Regions from separate parts of the Exiguobacterium sp. s70 genome, predicted to be linked through region 3. Evidence: riboswitches for the same ligand, from Rfam matches in the RefSeq annotation. Region 3 holds a riboswitch; each other region holds the start of a gene.
What was found. Region 3 has a riboswitch for S-adenosylmethionine ahead of mtnK (S-methyl-5-thioribose kinase). Riboswitches for the same ligand answer to the same signal wherever they lie in the genome.
Positions count from the first base shown of each region.

Region 1: linked by a shared signal. The riboswitch ahead of KNP84_RS01755 (methionine ABC transporter ATP-binding protein) and the one ahead of mtnK (S-methyl-5-thioribose kinase) in region 3 are both predicted to bind S-adenosylmethionine.
Region 2: linked by a shared signal. The riboswitch ahead of metK (methionine adenosyltransferase) and the one ahead of mtnK (S-methyl-5-thioribose kinase) in region 3 are both predicted to bind S-adenosylmethionine.

Region 1 covers NZ_JACSLV010000001.1:343,623-348,813, reverse strand. Annotated here, with positions in the region: gene KNP84_RS01780 (hypothetical protein) at 1-30, shown strand, start outside; gene KNP84_RS01775 (arsenate reductase family protein) at 76-438, shown strand; gene gcvH (glycine cleavage system protein GcvH) at 478-861, shown strand; gene KNP84_RS01765 (PTS sugar transporter subunit IIC) at 904-1,956, opposite strand; gene KNP84_RS01760 (thioredoxin family protein) at 2,144-2,401, shown strand; SAM riboswitch class I at 2,855-2,960, shown strand; gene KNP84_RS01755 (methionine ABC transporter ATP-binding protein) at 3,038-4,066, shown strand; gene KNP84_RS01750 (methionine ABC transporter permease) at 4,056-4,718, shown strand; gene KNP84_RS01745 (MetQ/NlpA family ABC transporter substrate-binding protein) at 4,749-5,191, shown strand, end outside.
Region 2 covers NZ_JACSLV010000001.1:277,946-283,136, forward strand. Annotated here, with positions in the region: gene KNP84_RS01425 (GNAT family N-acetyltransferase) at 1-385, opposite strand, end outside; gene KNP84_RS01430 (hypothetical protein) at 550-1,047, shown strand; gene metK (methionine adenosyltransferase) at 1,087-2,295, opposite strand; SAM riboswitch class I at 2,428-2,547, opposite strand; gene pckA (phosphoenolpyruvate carboxykinase (ATP)) at 2,863-4,434, shown strand; gene KNP84_RS01445 (alpha/beta hydrolase family protein) at 4,470-5,191, opposite strand, start outside.
Region 3 covers NZ_JACSLV010000006.1:141,648-146,838, forward strand. Annotated here, with positions in the region: gene KNP84_RS13335 (methylthioribulose 1-phosphate dehydratase) at 1-263, opposite strand, end outside; gene KNP84_RS13340 (2-hydroxy-3-keto-5-methylthiopentenyl-1-phosphate phosphatase) at 260-910, opposite strand; gene KNP84_RS13345 (2,3-diketo-5-methylthiopentyl-1-phosphate enolase) at 907-2,064, opposite strand; SAM riboswitch class I at 2,135-2,236, opposite strand; SAM riboswitch class I at 2,442-2,544, shown strand; gene mtnK (S-methyl-5-thioribose kinase) at 2,626-3,777, shown strand; gene mtnA (S-methyl-5-thioribose-1-phosphate isomerase) at 3,774-4,808, shown strand; gene KNP84_RS13360 (sugar ABC transporter substrate-binding protein) at 4,801-5,191, shown strand, end outside.

The DNA of each region.
Region 1 (5,191 bases), on a different contig from region 3:
CAAGATATTGTGCGCTTGCTTGAAACGTGAACCGACGAATCGGAATATGCTACAGTAACAGGAGAGGTGATGAACATGGTGACACTATATGGCTATCCGCCATGCAGTACGTGTAAAAAAGCAGAGAAGTGGTTGAAAGAGAACGGCATCGACTATACATATATCCATATCGTCGAGGCGACGCCGTCGAAAGACGAGTTGGCTGAACTATGGAAACAGTCGGGTCTCCCGCTTAAAAAATTCTTCAATACGAGCGGACAAGTGTATCGGAACGAAGGCATTAAAGACAAGCTACCAAATCTATCAGAAGACGAACAACTCGAGCTTCTTGCGAGCAATGGTATGCTTTTAAAGCGCCCAATCGTGACAGATGGTCAAAAATCAACTGTCGGATTTTCAGAAAAGTCGTTTACAGACGTTTGGGGCGAAGTGCTATAATACTCGTGTGAGTCTAATTCATTTGAGGGGGAAGTTAAGATGAGCAAAGTACCTGCCAATCTACGTTATTCAAAAGAGCACGAATGGGTGGAAGTGAACGGAAGCGTCGCCCGCATCGGGATCACGGATTTCGCACAAAGCGAACTAGGGGATATCGTCTTTGTCGAACTTCCTGAAGTCGGTGGCACGATCTTACTCGATGAGCCATTCGGTTCGGTTGAATCGGTCAAGACCGTATCAGAGCTTTACGCACCGATCTCTGGGAAAATCACAGCAGTGAACGAATCACTTGCCGATTCACCAGAACTCGTCAACGAAGCACCGTTCGAAGGCGCTTGGATGATCGAAGTCGAGTTGAACGACGCGTCAGACGTCGACAAGCTCATGTCAGCCGAAGAATACGAAGCGATGATTCAAGGCTAAACAAAACCCGGTTTCTCTTTACGAGAAGCCGGGTCTTTTTGATTAATCGAAGTCGAGACGGTAATGATCAGGCTCGATGAGCGACGTCCGGTTGAACAAACGATAGAACAGAATCCCGAGTGCGATTGGGATGAGCCCGAACAAGACGACGACAAGCATGACGTTCCAGAGCGCGAATCCTCCCGGCATCAAATGCAAGGCGTTGACCGGACCGATTAGACCCGAGACGCCGAATCCGGCACTGATTGGCGTGCCTTCAATCCGAAGGATACCTGCGAGCGCTCCGAGAATGGCCGCATTGGCGAGCACGGGCAACATCATGATCGGACGACGGACGAAGTTCGCCATTTGAATCTTCGGTGAGCCGAGGAAGTGGGCGATCGACGTTCCGGTCGCGTTCATCTGCCAGCCAGCGATGGCGAGACCGAAGCCGGCAGCGACGACGCCAAGGTTGGCGGCCCCGGCAGCGACACCAGACAGGCTGATGGCTGTGGCAATTCCGACCGTCGAGATTGGCGATACGATGATGAGCGAGAACGCCATCGCGATTAACATGCCCATCACGATCGGTTGCAGTTCAGTCATCGTCATGATGATCGTTCCGACGTACGTCGTAATCTGTGAGATGTAAGTGAGTAGGAACGCGCCGATGCCTCCCGCGACGACGATGACCGTCATCGGCAAGACGAGCACCGTGTATGTCTTCAAGCGTGGCGACAACTGCATGACGAGGAACGTCGCGAGAGCGGCCGTCACACCAGCCGTGATGACGTCACCGATTCCGGCCATGAGGAACGCGCCTTCCTCGATGCGAATGGCGCCACTTCCGACCTGGGTCGCGATGCCGATCGTCCCGGCCTCGAGCGCCGATCGTCCGAACTGCATGGCGACGGCGACACCGATGATGACGGGTAAGAGGCGCATCGCAATCGTCGTCGCATCTAAGATGAACTGCAAGGACGGAAAATACGGCAAGATGGCTTTCGTTAATTCACCGAGCAAAGCGCTCGGGATGAGGGCAATGAGAATGGCAAGACTGAGGCCGTTCAAGACGTTCATTAAAAATTGTTTTCCGGTAAGCTTCTCTTCCGTCATTGGGGATTCACCTGTCCTTTTCTACTGGTTTGCTGTTATGTACAAAAGCGATAAAGTTAATGACCATACTATGCCTCTTTCTGCCGAGCGTCAACAAGAAATGTTGAAATGTTCAGAATTTTCCATTTGAGCACAACTTTTGAACCGACTGGTCCGGATTCATATACTTAGAAGAGAGGTGAGCAAAATGATGACAGACGGATTCTTATATATATACGCCCCAATGTGTGGTACATGCGCCGTGGCCGAGCGGATGCTCTCGGTCGTCGAGGCGGTCGATCCAGAATTGAAGATTGAAAAACGCGATGCCAACTTTATCCCGAACGAGCTCGAGGCATATCAGGTTATGAGTGTTCCGGCGCTATTGAAGCTAGAGAATGGCCAAGTTCGCGATCGTTTGTACGCGTTTCAAAACGTCCAGCACGTCCTATCTTTCGTTAAATGAGATAGGATGATTAGAATAATCTGAAAATTTTAAATAATCAGTTGACACAGAAAGTTCACGAATGATATATTCATTACAACATCTTACTTGAACACAACATAGGACGAGATTTTCCCGTCATCAAGACGTTTTCGAACAACCGCTGCATGAGCTTACGCGATTTCAGGTGGACCTTCCCTTCGATTGTCCCCCAAAAAAATCAAGCGTCGGGGCACCGGTCGCGTAATTGCATGGTCCGTTCGAAGACCGAGTGATGGTTGGGTAAAAATCCCCCATATAAGGATGAATGCTCTGATCGGGCAAAAGAGGTTCATCTATGGGTTGTCCTTCAGTGACTCAAGGTGCTACGTTCTGTGTCATCCTCGGATGGCACCTTTTTTTATTTTGCTGAAAAAAATAGTTTGACATGAAAATAATGTGTCGCTATGATAAAGCTAATCAAATACGCAACCACTCTTATCAAGAGAGGCTGAGGGACTGGCCCTATGACGCCCAGCAACCGCGGAGCAATCCGAAATGGTGCTAATTCCAGCAAGGTGTATACCTTGGAAGATGAGAGCAATCGTTGTCCGTACGATAAAGTACGCACGTTTGCTCAAACGTGCGTACTTTTTTTGTTGTCAGGAGGGAAATGGATTGATTCAATTACGCAATGTGGCCAAATGGTTCGACACGAAAAACGGTCGGGTCCAGGCGGTCGATGATGTGTCGCTTACTATCGAAAGCGGCGAAATTTTTGGAATAATCGGATATTCAGGGGCGGGGAAGTCGACGCTCATCCGCTTGCTCAACCGACTCGAGGCACCGTCAAGCGGTGAAATCGTGGTCGCCGGCAGCGAGCTGACGAAGCTCACGCCGAAGGAACTGCGCGGGGTACGTAAAAACGTCTCGATGGTGTTCCAACACTTCAACTTGTTATGGTCGCGCACAGTCGCTGAGAACATCAGCTTCCCGCTCGAGCTCATCGGGGTACCGGCGAGCGAGCGCAAACGCCGCGTCCAAGAACTCGTCGAACTCGTCGGCCTCGCCGGACGAGAAGATAGCTATCCGTCACAACTATCGGGCGGCCAAAAGCAGCGAGTCGGGATAGCCCGTGCGCTCGCTACGAATCCAGAAGTGCTCCTCTGCGATGAAGCGACGAGCGCACTCGACCCGAAGACGACCGATTCGATTCTCGAACTGCTCGTCAGCATCAACAAGAAACTCGGTTTGACAATCGTCCTCATCACCCATGAGATGCACGTCATCCAGAAGATTTGTCACCGTGTCGCCGTCATGGAGGCCGGAAAGGTCGTTGAGACCGGACAAGTCGCCGACGTGTTCCAACATCCGGAACAGCCGATCACGAAAGAGTTCGTCAAGCAGATCGGCGCGGTCGAAGACATGTCGCTCACATTCGAACATTTGAAAGCTCGTTATCCGAGCGGTCAAATCGTCAAGCTCAAATTCTTGAACGAGACGGCCGAACAACCGATTCTGTCGGAAGTGTTGAAGCAGCATGACATCGGCTTCAACATCATCGGCGGGAACGTGACGCAGTCACAAGTCGGTGCCCTCGGGACATTATTCATCCAATTGATCGGAGAGCCGGCTGAAGTCGAGCGGGCCATCGCCTCAATCCGATCACAGGCAGTGGAAGTGGAGGTAGAAAGCGATGTTTCCTAATGTAGATTGGCAAGTCATGTTAGAACAGACGTGGGAGACGCTCTATATGACGCTCGTCGCCGGAGCCGCGACGTTCGTCATCGGTCTCGCCCTCGGGATGCTCCTATATGTCACAAACGAGCCGCTCATGATGAAGAACCGTCCGATTTACACGGTCATCAGCGCGGTCGTCAACATCTTCCGGTCGATCCCGTTCATCATTTTGATTATCTTGCTCATCCCGCTCACGTTACTCGTCGTCGGGACGATGCTCGGGTCAACGGCAGCACTGCCGGCACTTATCATCGGTGCGGCCCCGTTCTATGCGCGGATGGTCGAGCTCGCGCTTCGCGAAGTCGACCGCGGCGTCATCGAGGCGGCTGAGTCGATGGGTGCGACAAAATGGCAGATCGTCTATAAAGTATTGTTCCCAGAAGCATTGCCGGCCATCGTGTCAGGCATCACGGTCACAATCGTCGCGATCGTCGGTTACACGGCGATGGCAGGGGTCGTCGGGGGCGGTGGACTCGGGAACTTGGCGTTCCTCGAAGGATTCCAGCGTTCACAAAGTGACGTCACGTTCGTCGCGACCGTCTTAATCTTGGTCATCGTCTTCGTCATTCAGTTCATCGGCGATCGACTCGTATCTGTAATTGATAAGCGTTCTGCTTAATCTAAATAGAAAATTTGGAGGGGTTTTATAATGAAATCATGGAAAACAGTACTCGGTTTAACGGCAGCTTCAGCACTTACGATTCTCGCGGCTTGTGGCGGTGGGGATTCAGAATCAGGTTCAGGCGATGACAAGACACTCGTCGTCGGCGCATCAAACGTCCCGCACGCTGAGATTTTAGAGCACGTCCAAGACGAATACGAAGAGAAGGGCTATACGCTCGAAATCAAGAAGTTCCAAGACTACGTCCTCCCGAACAAGACGCTCGCAGACGGGGAGTTGGACGCGAACTACTTCCAACACGAGCCGTACCTCGAGTCGCAAATGGCTGAAAACAAAGACTACAAATTCGCTTCAGCCGGCGGCGTTCACATCGAGCCGATCGGTGTGTACTCGAAAGACTACGCGTCACTCGATGAGCTCCCAGAAGGCGCGGAAATCATCATGAGTTCGTCGGTCGCTGACCACGGACG
Region 2 (5,191 bases), on a different contig from region 3:
CATGACTCAAAAAAGCGATGGCTTGCTCGTTCGAGCTTTCGACGTACAGCTCGATCGGTTGGACTTTCCGTTCCCGTAGATGCGACAACAGTGCCGTCCCTAGGCCTTGGCGGTGATGAGCCGGATGAAGATAGAGACGGAGTACTTCCCATGTGTCCCCGCGGTCGATGGCGTGATAGAAGCCGATGACGTCGCCTTCGGCCTCACCGACAATGAACAACTGCTCTTTCGCTTCCTCGCTTGAACTGATGGCGCGGACGATTTCTTCTTGTTGATAGGCGCGTTCCATTACTTTCGAACGAACCTCGTCTCGTTCACTGACCGTCGCGAGCGCAATGTCGCGGATGGTGGCGGCATCTTCTGGCACGGCTTCTCGAATCTTCATAACGGCATCCCCCTTTTGGCCAATCTAGTAGTAACATTCCCCATCGGCAAAAAAATATCCTGCCCGTTCATTACTTTTTGATGTCGAAATGAAGGAAGACGTTATTTTCCATTTTGTGTCGGGTATAAGAGTATCAATGCCAACTTACAAAAAGGAGTGTTACCATGGAACCGAAACTACAACACGATCCACAAGTCGAGCAAGCCAATCATCCGAACCGTCAGTTTGAACAAACGAACACAGGAGGTCCAAAAATCACAGTCGTGACTGGGATGCTCCTCGGCGCCCTCGTCGGCGGCCTACTTGCCTTACTTAGCACGTCAAACCGTGAGAACACGAAACAATCGTTCTCGAGCGCGAAGTCATCGGTCGGCGGTCTCGTCGATACGGTCAAGCAAGACCCGGCCGGAACGGCGTCACAAGTCATCGGTCAAGTGAAAGCAGCGAGCGAGGTCATTCAAGACGTCGCGACCGACGTGCAAAACGTCTATGAAAAAGTCGCCGGTGAAGTCGACACGGTCAAACAAGACGTGAACAAAGTCGTCGGGACGGCGCAAGAAGCGAAATCGGATTTACAATCGATCGGCGAGAAAGTCGTCGAAGCGAAAGATACGGCACTTGGCAAAGAGAACTCAACAACTGAAGACAAGCCGCAAGCCTAAAAAAAACGACCTTTCGAGTGAAAGGTCGTTTTTCTATGCTTATGCGAAGCGTTTCGCGCCTTCTTCGAGCACTGCCGCTTTGTCCGTTTGCTCCCATGGGAGTTTAACGTCTGTACGACCGAAGTGGCCGTAAGCTGCTGTCTGCTTGTAGATTGGGCGACGAAGGTCGAGCATCTTAATGATGCCGGCCGGACGGAGGTCGAAGTTCTCACGAATGAGTTCGACGAGCTCAGTCTCGCTCAATTTGCCTGTGCCGAACGTATCAACCGCGATTGATACCGGGTGAGCAACACCGATTGCGTAAGCAAGTTGAACTTCTGCTTTGTCAGCAAGTCCCGCTGCAACGAGGTTTTTCGCCACGTAACGAGCTGCATACGCTGCTGAACGGTCAACTTTGGTAGGATCTTTACCTGAGAACGCGCCGCCGCCGTGACGAGCGTATCCACCGTACGTATCGACGATGATTTTGCGTCCTGTGAGGCCTGCATCCCCTTGTGGTCCACCGATTACGAAGCGGCCAGTCGGGTTGATGAAGTATTTCGTGTCCGCGTCGATGAGTTCAGCCGGGATGACTGCATCGATGACGTGCTCTTTCAAATCAGCTTGGATTTGCTCGAGCGTGATGTCTTCCGCGTGTTGTGTTGAGATGACGATTGTGTCGATGCGAACTGGGTTGTTCGCTTCGTCGTATTCGACTGTCACTTGTGTCTTACCGTCTGGGCGAAGGTAAGCGAGCGTGCCGTTCTTACGAACTTCTGCCAAACGACGTGACAATTTGTGAGCGAGTGAAATCGGGAGCGGCATGAGTTCCGGCGTCTCTTTTGTTGCGTAACCGAACATGAGACCTTGGTCACCAGCACCGATCGCATCGATTTCTTCTTCAGTCATTTGTCCTTCACGAGCTTCGAGCGCTTGGTCAACACCTTGCGCGATGTCTACCGATTGCTCATCGATCGATGTGAGGACAGCACAAGTCTCTGCATCGAAACCATATTTCGCACGTGTGTAGCCGATCTCACGAACAGTTTCACGAACAACTTTCGGGATATCCACGTAAGTTGATGTTGTGATTTCACCTGCTACGAGCACGAGACCTGTTGTGACAGACGTCTCAGCCGCAACGCGGGCGTTTGGATCTTCAGCTAAAATTGCATCCAAAATCGCATCTGAGATTTGGTCACAAATTTTATCCGGATGTCCTTCCGTGACGGACTCCGAAGTGAAAAGTCGACGGTTCAAGTTTGCCATTTCGAAAAACCTCCTATAATAAAGGGTGATGTGTGGACGGTACTCGTTCCCCTTACGCGTTGCTTTGGGACGGTAATGAAAAAAACCTCTCGCCATGTTCAAATGGGAAAGGTTGAATCGTTCTTCCTTACCCTCTTATCGTTCGAAGCTTACGCTTCGCTTCAGGATAGCACCTTTTCCGAATAACAATGAAAAATCGGACGGTTGCTGGGCTTCGTAGGGCCTTGTTCCCTCCACCGCTCAGAATAAGAGTATCCGTTACGAAGACCATCATATAAATGACACCCCGTTCTGTCAAGCGTATCGACCGAATTCGTCAAACTTTTCACAAACGGTCAAATAGTTATGTTTGTGAAATATCAAACATTTTTTTGTCCGTTTTGGTTTTTGTACTATGACCTGGTACAGAATATGTTAGAATGACAATGTAAGAAAGCGCTTACTTTAAAGGGTAAAAAATGCTTGTTTTTGATTAGTATGTCACATATAATAAAAACGTCATACTGATTAAACGCGGAAGTATGCGGATTTCATCCACATCTATTTAGGGGAAAGGTGGGATTCAGGATGGCGACAACGCTCCTGAAAATCGAAGAATTAATTAAAGGTGCCGACATGATGCGGAACTTGACGGTTCCAGAACTGGTGGAAGAAGCCATTCGCAACGGTGAGGGCGTACTGACGAAAGACGGGGCTTTATCGGTCAGTACCGGGAAATTCACAGGACGGTCACCGAAAGACAAATTCGTCGTGCAAGATGAAGTCAGCAATCATTTAGTAGACTGGGGTCCAGTCAACCAACCGATCGCGGAAGAGAAGTTCACCGCGCTACTCGACAAAGTGTTGACGCACCTCGAAACGAAAGACAAGCTCTATTATCTCGAGGCGTCTGCGGGGGCAGACGAGCACTATACGCTCCCGGTCCGTGCCATCACGGAATACGCGTGGCACAATTTGTTCGCCAAACAGTTGTTCTTGCGTGAATGGCCGACGAAAGGTGCCTTCGAGCCCTTCACGGTCATCTATGCACCTAGTTATAAGGCCGACCCAATCATCGACGGGACGAACTCCGAAACGTTCATTCTCGTCTCATTCGCCAAGCGGACCATTCTGATCGGGGGAACAGAATACGGCGGCGAGATTAAAAAATCGATTTTCTCGGTCATGAACTTCCTGTTGCCGGAACAACATGTGTTATCGATGCACTGCTCGGCGAACGTATCGGACGCCGGCGAGACGGCCCTTTTCTTCGGTCTATCGGGAACTGGGAAGACGACACTGTCGGCCGACCCGGAACGCCATTTGATTGGGGATGACGAGCACGGTTGGTCACCCGACGGCGTCTTCAATATCGAGGGCGGTTGCTACGCGAAGACGATCAATTTGTCGCGCGAGAACGAGCCGGAAATCTACGATGCCATCCGTTTCGGCTCATTGATTGAGAACGTCGTCTTAGACGAGAACCGTGCACCGGATTATAAGAATATCTCGCTCACCGAGAACACACGGGCCGCCTACCCGATTCAATTCATCGATAACGCGATGCTTCCGTCACGGGCCGGTCATCCGAACACGATCGTCTTCTTGACGGCCGATGCATACGGGGTATTGCCTCCAATCAGCAAATTGACGAAAGAGCAGGCGATGTACCACTTCTTGTCAGGGTATACGTCAAAACTCGCCGGCACGGAGCGCGGCGTCACTGAACCACAGGCGACGTTCTCGACCTGCTTCGGGTCACCGTTCTTGCCGCTCGCACCGGAGCGCTATGCGGACATGCTCGGTACGCTGATTGAGAAGCACGACGTCGACGTCTATCTCGTCAACACGGGTTGGACCGGCGGCGCGTACGGAGAAGGATCACGGATGAAGCTCGCCTATACACGGGCGATGGTGAACGCGGCGGTCAACGGCAAATTGCGTGACGTCGAGACGACGCGCCACGACATTTTCAATGTCGAGATTCCACGCCACATTGACGGCGTGCCAGGCGACGTGCTCAATCCGCGGGACACATGGAAAGACGGAGCGCGCTACGATGCCGAGGCAACGGCGCTCGCCCGGAAGTTCCAGGACAATTTCAAACGATTCACGAAAGCGAGTGAGGCGGTCGTTGCGGCCGGACCAATCATCGTATAACGAAAAATGAGACGACTGCCGAATCGGCAATCGTCTCATTTTTTTGAGTTGGCGAGCATCCATTCCATCGCCGCATCGGTCGTCTTCCATTTTTCCCAGAACGGGAGTTGATGGGCGAATGGGACGACCCAAAGTTCGGCCCGCTCCCCCATCCGTTCCGCGACCGCCGTCGCATGGCGGAGGCGGACTTGTTCATCATCGGTGCCGTGAATCAACAACGTCGGTGCATCCCATTCCTTGTAGAGCGGCGAGCGCTCAACATAAGCGGCACGGGCCGCTTCCGGGTCGCCCCCGGTCATACGGCGCAACATCTTCCGCATCGAACGCTGTTCTTCATATGTCCACTCGAGATTGGTCACACCCGCCCATGACGTGACGGACGTGAGCGGTCGTTCCGCGGCGAGCGACAACGCCATCATGCCCCCGCGCGAGAAACCAAGGGCATGAATGAACGTATCCGTTCGACGGACGCGATCGTAGAGAGACAGGACGTCCTCTAGATCGGCGCCGCCGAAGTCCTCTTTCCCGCTCCCGCCATGGTTACCCCGGTAAACGGGCGCCACGACGTGAAAACCTTTGGCAGCGAACTGCATCAACCGGGGCAAACGCACATCCCCGATGCGTCCTGTTCCGCCGCGCAGATAGAACAGGACGTGTCCGTTCGGCCGTTTCGGTGTGATCGTATAGGCGACGACGTCCTCACCGTCACGCGTCGCATACCAGCCACGATGGACCGGATAACCGGCGTACGGCGGCA
Region 3 (5,191 bases):
CGATTGAACACTTCAACGTGGAGCAGCGTCTCGGCGGATGGTTTTCCTGTCTGTTCGCCGATCAAGCGTCCGGCCGCATCGACGTGAACAAAGTCTTCCGGTGTTCGTTTTCGTTTATCGCGTCCGCTCGCCGTGACGAGAAATTCGAGCGGATCGTCGGAAACGCGAATCGCCAAATTCCCACTCGTTCCGGGGAACCAGTCGCGGGCGGCGAGTTCGTCTTTAATGTCGGCGAGTTCAAGCCAACGTGTCGCAAGGCTCATACGACCACCTCCTTCAAGTGATGGGTGATGTCGTCAAACGTCTCGAACGGTGCGTAACGGATGCCTGCCGCTTCGCAGAGCGTGATGAGTTGACCTCGTGCGTAGACGAAGTCGGCACGCTTCGCGACCTCGAAGTCGGTCACTGAGTCGCCGATGACGATCAAGCGGTCGGCGGGATTGACGATGCGACGAGCGAGCGTCGGCTTGCAACAGCCGCAATCGTTCGTACATTGTTCATCGCAAGCGTGTGGCCAAGCGACGGTGACCGTCTCAGCGGAGAAGTCGGCGACGTTGCAGTAGATATGCTCGGGGGCGACATGCCCGTCCAAGACCGGCTGCACGAAGAAGTCCATCCCGCCGCTGACGACGTCAAACTTCCAGCCATGGGCCCGAACTTCTTCTAAAAATGCCGGGAACCCTTGGCGGAGCGTGATGCGCTCCAACAAATAATCACGGTAGGCCGGGGCATCTGCGCTCGGCAATAGTTGAAACAGTTGACCGACACCGGAGCGAATCGAAATCCGTTGCTCGAGGACCGCATCTTTCAACTCGACCCAAGCCGGCGGGGCGAACGCCTTCATCAACGCGATAATATTGTCTTCCGCCGTGATCGTCCCGTCGAAGTCGCAGAGGATATGGACCGTCATCGTGACGCCCACGCCTTCAACGCGGTATCGAGCTCGTCCGTCTGTCCTTCGGTTTGGCCGAGAACGTGAGCGATCGCTTGTCGGAAAGCACGAGCCCCGGCGGCTGCGCCGTCCGGGTGTCCGTGAATGCCACCGCCGGCGTTGATGACGACATCCGTCCCGAAATCACGAATGATATCGGCGACGAGTCCTGGATGAATCCCGGCTGACGGGACCGGTAAAATCGGTTTCGACCAATGCGGTTCGGCGCTCTGGTCACGAATCGTGAACGCCTCGTCACGCGGTGTCGCGAGGGAGCCGTACGGAGACGGGAAGAGCGTTAAATCGGCCCCGGCGAGGCGTGGGAGTTTACCGAGTAAGAGCGAATGACTGATTGATCCGGTCAAGGCGCCGGCAAAGGCCGGATGTGCCAAGATGGGGACGCGTATGTCTGAATCGTTCGCAAGTTCGCGCAGTGCGTCGAGACCGTACGTATAGACGTTGAACAGGAGCGCTGTCGCACCTGCCTCGATAAGACGGAGCGCCTGGTCACGTAGACCGAACACGGGGCCGCTCAGCGTGATGGCGTAGAGGACACGTTTCCCGGTCGCCTCGAAGTGGGCTTGAATGACGTCCGCTCCGATCCGGGCCCGTTCGAGCGATGGGGTGAGCGGGTTGTCGTATAAAATCTCGTCGTCTTTGACGATATCGATGCCTCCGGCGAACTGATCGCGGAGTTGCTGCTCGAGAAACGCGAGGTCACGGCCGATGACACCTTTGAAGATGCTCATGACGAGCGGGCGATCATGAACACCGAGTAACTCGCGAATTCCAGTGACCCCGAACTTGGCGCCTTTGAAATGAGGGGCGAGCGTCTCGGGCAACGTCAAATCGATTAACCGAATCGAATCGTCGAGGGACAGTTTCCCGAACGTCGTCGTCAAGATGGATGAAAAGTCAGGGCTGACATTATGTAACGGGTAGCGGATTGTGAAGCGGCTCGTCGTATCCGTATGTGTGGTCGACACGACCTCACCCCGGTACGCCTGTAACTGCTCTTGCTCTAAGTGAGGCAGCTCCGTCCAAGTACCGACCGTCAGCTCGAGGGCGATTTTGTCGGCGACGGTCGCGACCGCGTCCGTTCGTTTGATTTCATATGTGGCAGTGATACTCATATGGTTCCTCCTTCCAGGCAAACAAAAAATGACCCCATGCCGAGGCAAGAGGTCATCATAAAAAAATGAACTCTTATCTCTCAGCTTTCGCTGCAAGAATTAGCACCGTGCCATCTCTGGTCGGTTGCTGCGACATCATCGGGCTCGTCCCTCCGTCTGCTCTTGATAAGAATGTGATTTGAAGTTGTGAAATTTAATTGAATTTTTGCACAGAATCATCACGTCGTCAATTCCTTTTTTTCCAAAAAAAATATTTTGGGAAGTTGTTTCCATATATGCACAAAAAAAGACGGAGTTGCGTCGAGAAAATGACGTTGACAATCGTGACGTCGAGTCCGTAATATTCATCACATAAGTTCACCGAATCGAATAACACACTCTTATCGCGAGTTGGCAGAGGGAATTGGCCCGATGACGCCGCAGCAACCGACCACTAGGCACGGTGCTACATCCACCAGACGAATGTCTGACAGATGAGAGGAACAACCATTTTGGCTGTGCCTCTTTCTCGCGGAGAAAGGGGCTTTTTTTGTGGGCAACGTACAGGAAGGGGAAAACATCATGTCATATCAACCATTTACAGAACAGACCGTCGTCGAGCACGTCCGTCAATTAGGATACTTGCAAGAAGGAATCGCCGAGTGCGAGGAGATCGGGGACGGCAACTTGAATCTCGTGTTTCGGATTCGCCAAGGCGAACAGCGCCTGATCGTCAAACAAGCGCTCCCATACGCCAAAGTCGTCGGTGAGAGCTGGCCGCTCACGCTCGAGCGGGCATGGATTGAACAGTTGGCACTCCGTGAGTTTGCGACTGTCGCGCCTCGGTTCGTCCCGGCTGTCCTTGGCAGCGACCGGACACTCGCTTACACGATTATAGAAGATCTATCTGATTATGAGATTGTCCGCACCGGCTATTTGAACGGGGAGAGCTACCCGGAACTCGCCCGTCATGTCGGTGAATTTTTGGGCGAGACGCTGTTTGCGACGTCGGATTACGCAGCTGGACCGATCGCGAAGAAGCGGATTGAACGTGACTATTACAACCCGGAACTGTGTGACATCACCGAGAAGCTCATCTTCACCGATCCGTTCAAAGACGCGGAGTCGAACAACATCGAGACGGCGCTGCGAGCAGATGTCGAACGCCTTTGGCAAGACCAGGCGCTCAAGATCGAGGTGACGAAATTGAAAGTCGGGTTTGTCACGAAACATGAGGCACTCCTGCATGGAGACTTACATACGGGCAGCATCTTCGCGACTCAACAAGAGACGAAAATCATCGATCCAGAGTTCGCATTTTACGGACCGTTCGGCTTCGACCTCGGCCAAATCATCGCCCATTTGACGCTGTCGACGTTCTATGACCCGCTCAAACGCTTCGAGCGTTTCACGGACGTCTTGACGGTGTGGGAGACGTTCGAGAAGACGTTTCGGGCTAATTTTGAGCGCGCCGTCGAGCCATTCAATACGGATGGTTTCGTCGACGAGTTGTTGCGGACGGTCTTCAGCGACACGATCGGCTACGCCGGTTGCGAACTCATTCGCCGTGCCGTCGGACTGGCCGGTGTCGCCGATCTCGAGACATTGCCGGAAGCGACGCGGCTCGAACGAAAACGTGACGCGCTCGCCCTCGGGACGGCGCTCATTAAAGAACGACACAGCGTCGAATCGATTGACGACTTGGTGACACTCCTGTCGGGGGTGCGCGTATGACGGTCCAAAACATCCGTTTCCATTCACAGACAGACGAACTCATCGTATTGGACCAGACGTTGTTGCCGCATGAAGAGCGTTACGTGACAATCGAGACGCTTGAACAGGCCGAACATGCCATCGAGACGCTCCAAGTCCGCGGCGCACCGGCCATCGCTTACTTCGGGGCGTTCGTCCTCGCCAAAGAAGCGGGACGGTTAGTCGATGACCCGGACTTCACGCGTCGGCTCGACCTCGTCGGACGCCGCTTGATTGCGACCCGGCCGACAGCGGTCAATCTGCAAAACGTGATTGAATCGCTCCTTGATTTAAATGTCGGGGATGATTTTGAGGCGATTGCCGAGGAAATCAAACGCCGCGCCATCGCTTTGTACGACCGGGACGTCGATACGTACCGGACCATCGGCGAGCATGCACTGACGGTGTTGCCGGCCGGGGGGAACGTGTTAACGATTTGCAACGCCGGTGCCATCGCGACATCGCGTTACGGTACGGCGCTCGCACCGTTTTACGTCGGAAAAGAACGAGGTGTATCCTTCAACGTCTTCGCCTGTGAGACGCGACCGCTCCTGCAAGGGGCACGCCTCACCGTCTGGGAGCTCGATCGGGCCGATATCGACGTGACGCTCATCACGGACAATATGGCGGCTTGGACGATTCAGTCAAAACGAGTCGACGCCATCATCGTCGGAGCCGACCGTATCACACGGACGGGTCACGTCGCCAATAAGATCGGGACGTTGCAGCTCGCCGTCCTCGCCAAGCATTACGGCATTCCGTTCTACGTCGCTGCGCCGCATTCGACGTTCGATTTGACGGCGGATGACACGATTGAAATCGAGGAGCGGAATCCGTCAGAAGTCACACATATCGGTGGTCAACCGACGGCGCCTGTCGGTATCACCGTCTTCAATCCGGCGTTCGACGTCACGACGCCCGACCTCATCACCGGACTCATCACCGAGGCGGGGGTGTTCGAACCGACAGAAGCCACCATCACACATCATGTAGGGGGAACGATTCATGTCTAAAAAACTATTGATTTTGTTATTCACATTCGTCTTGGCGCTCGTCGGTTGCACGAACGAGCAAGCGGCCCCGTCGAAGCCGGCCGAGAAGACGGCAGAGACCAAGCCCGTCTCGGTCTCGAACGGGACGTTGCCGAAAGAGATCGACGTCGCCTTGATCATGCAGATGTCGATCGGGACGTTCTCGTCGCAGTATATCAATGGGGTGACAGAACAAGTCGAATCGTTCGGCGGCAACGTGAAAGTGTACAACGCCGACAACGATCTGTCGAAGATGGCGAGCTACGTCGACACGGCGACGACGCAAGGCGTCGATGTCATCTTGATTGACCATGGCCGCGCCGATGCGTTGAAAGAACCGGTCCAACGCGCACTCGACAAAGGTA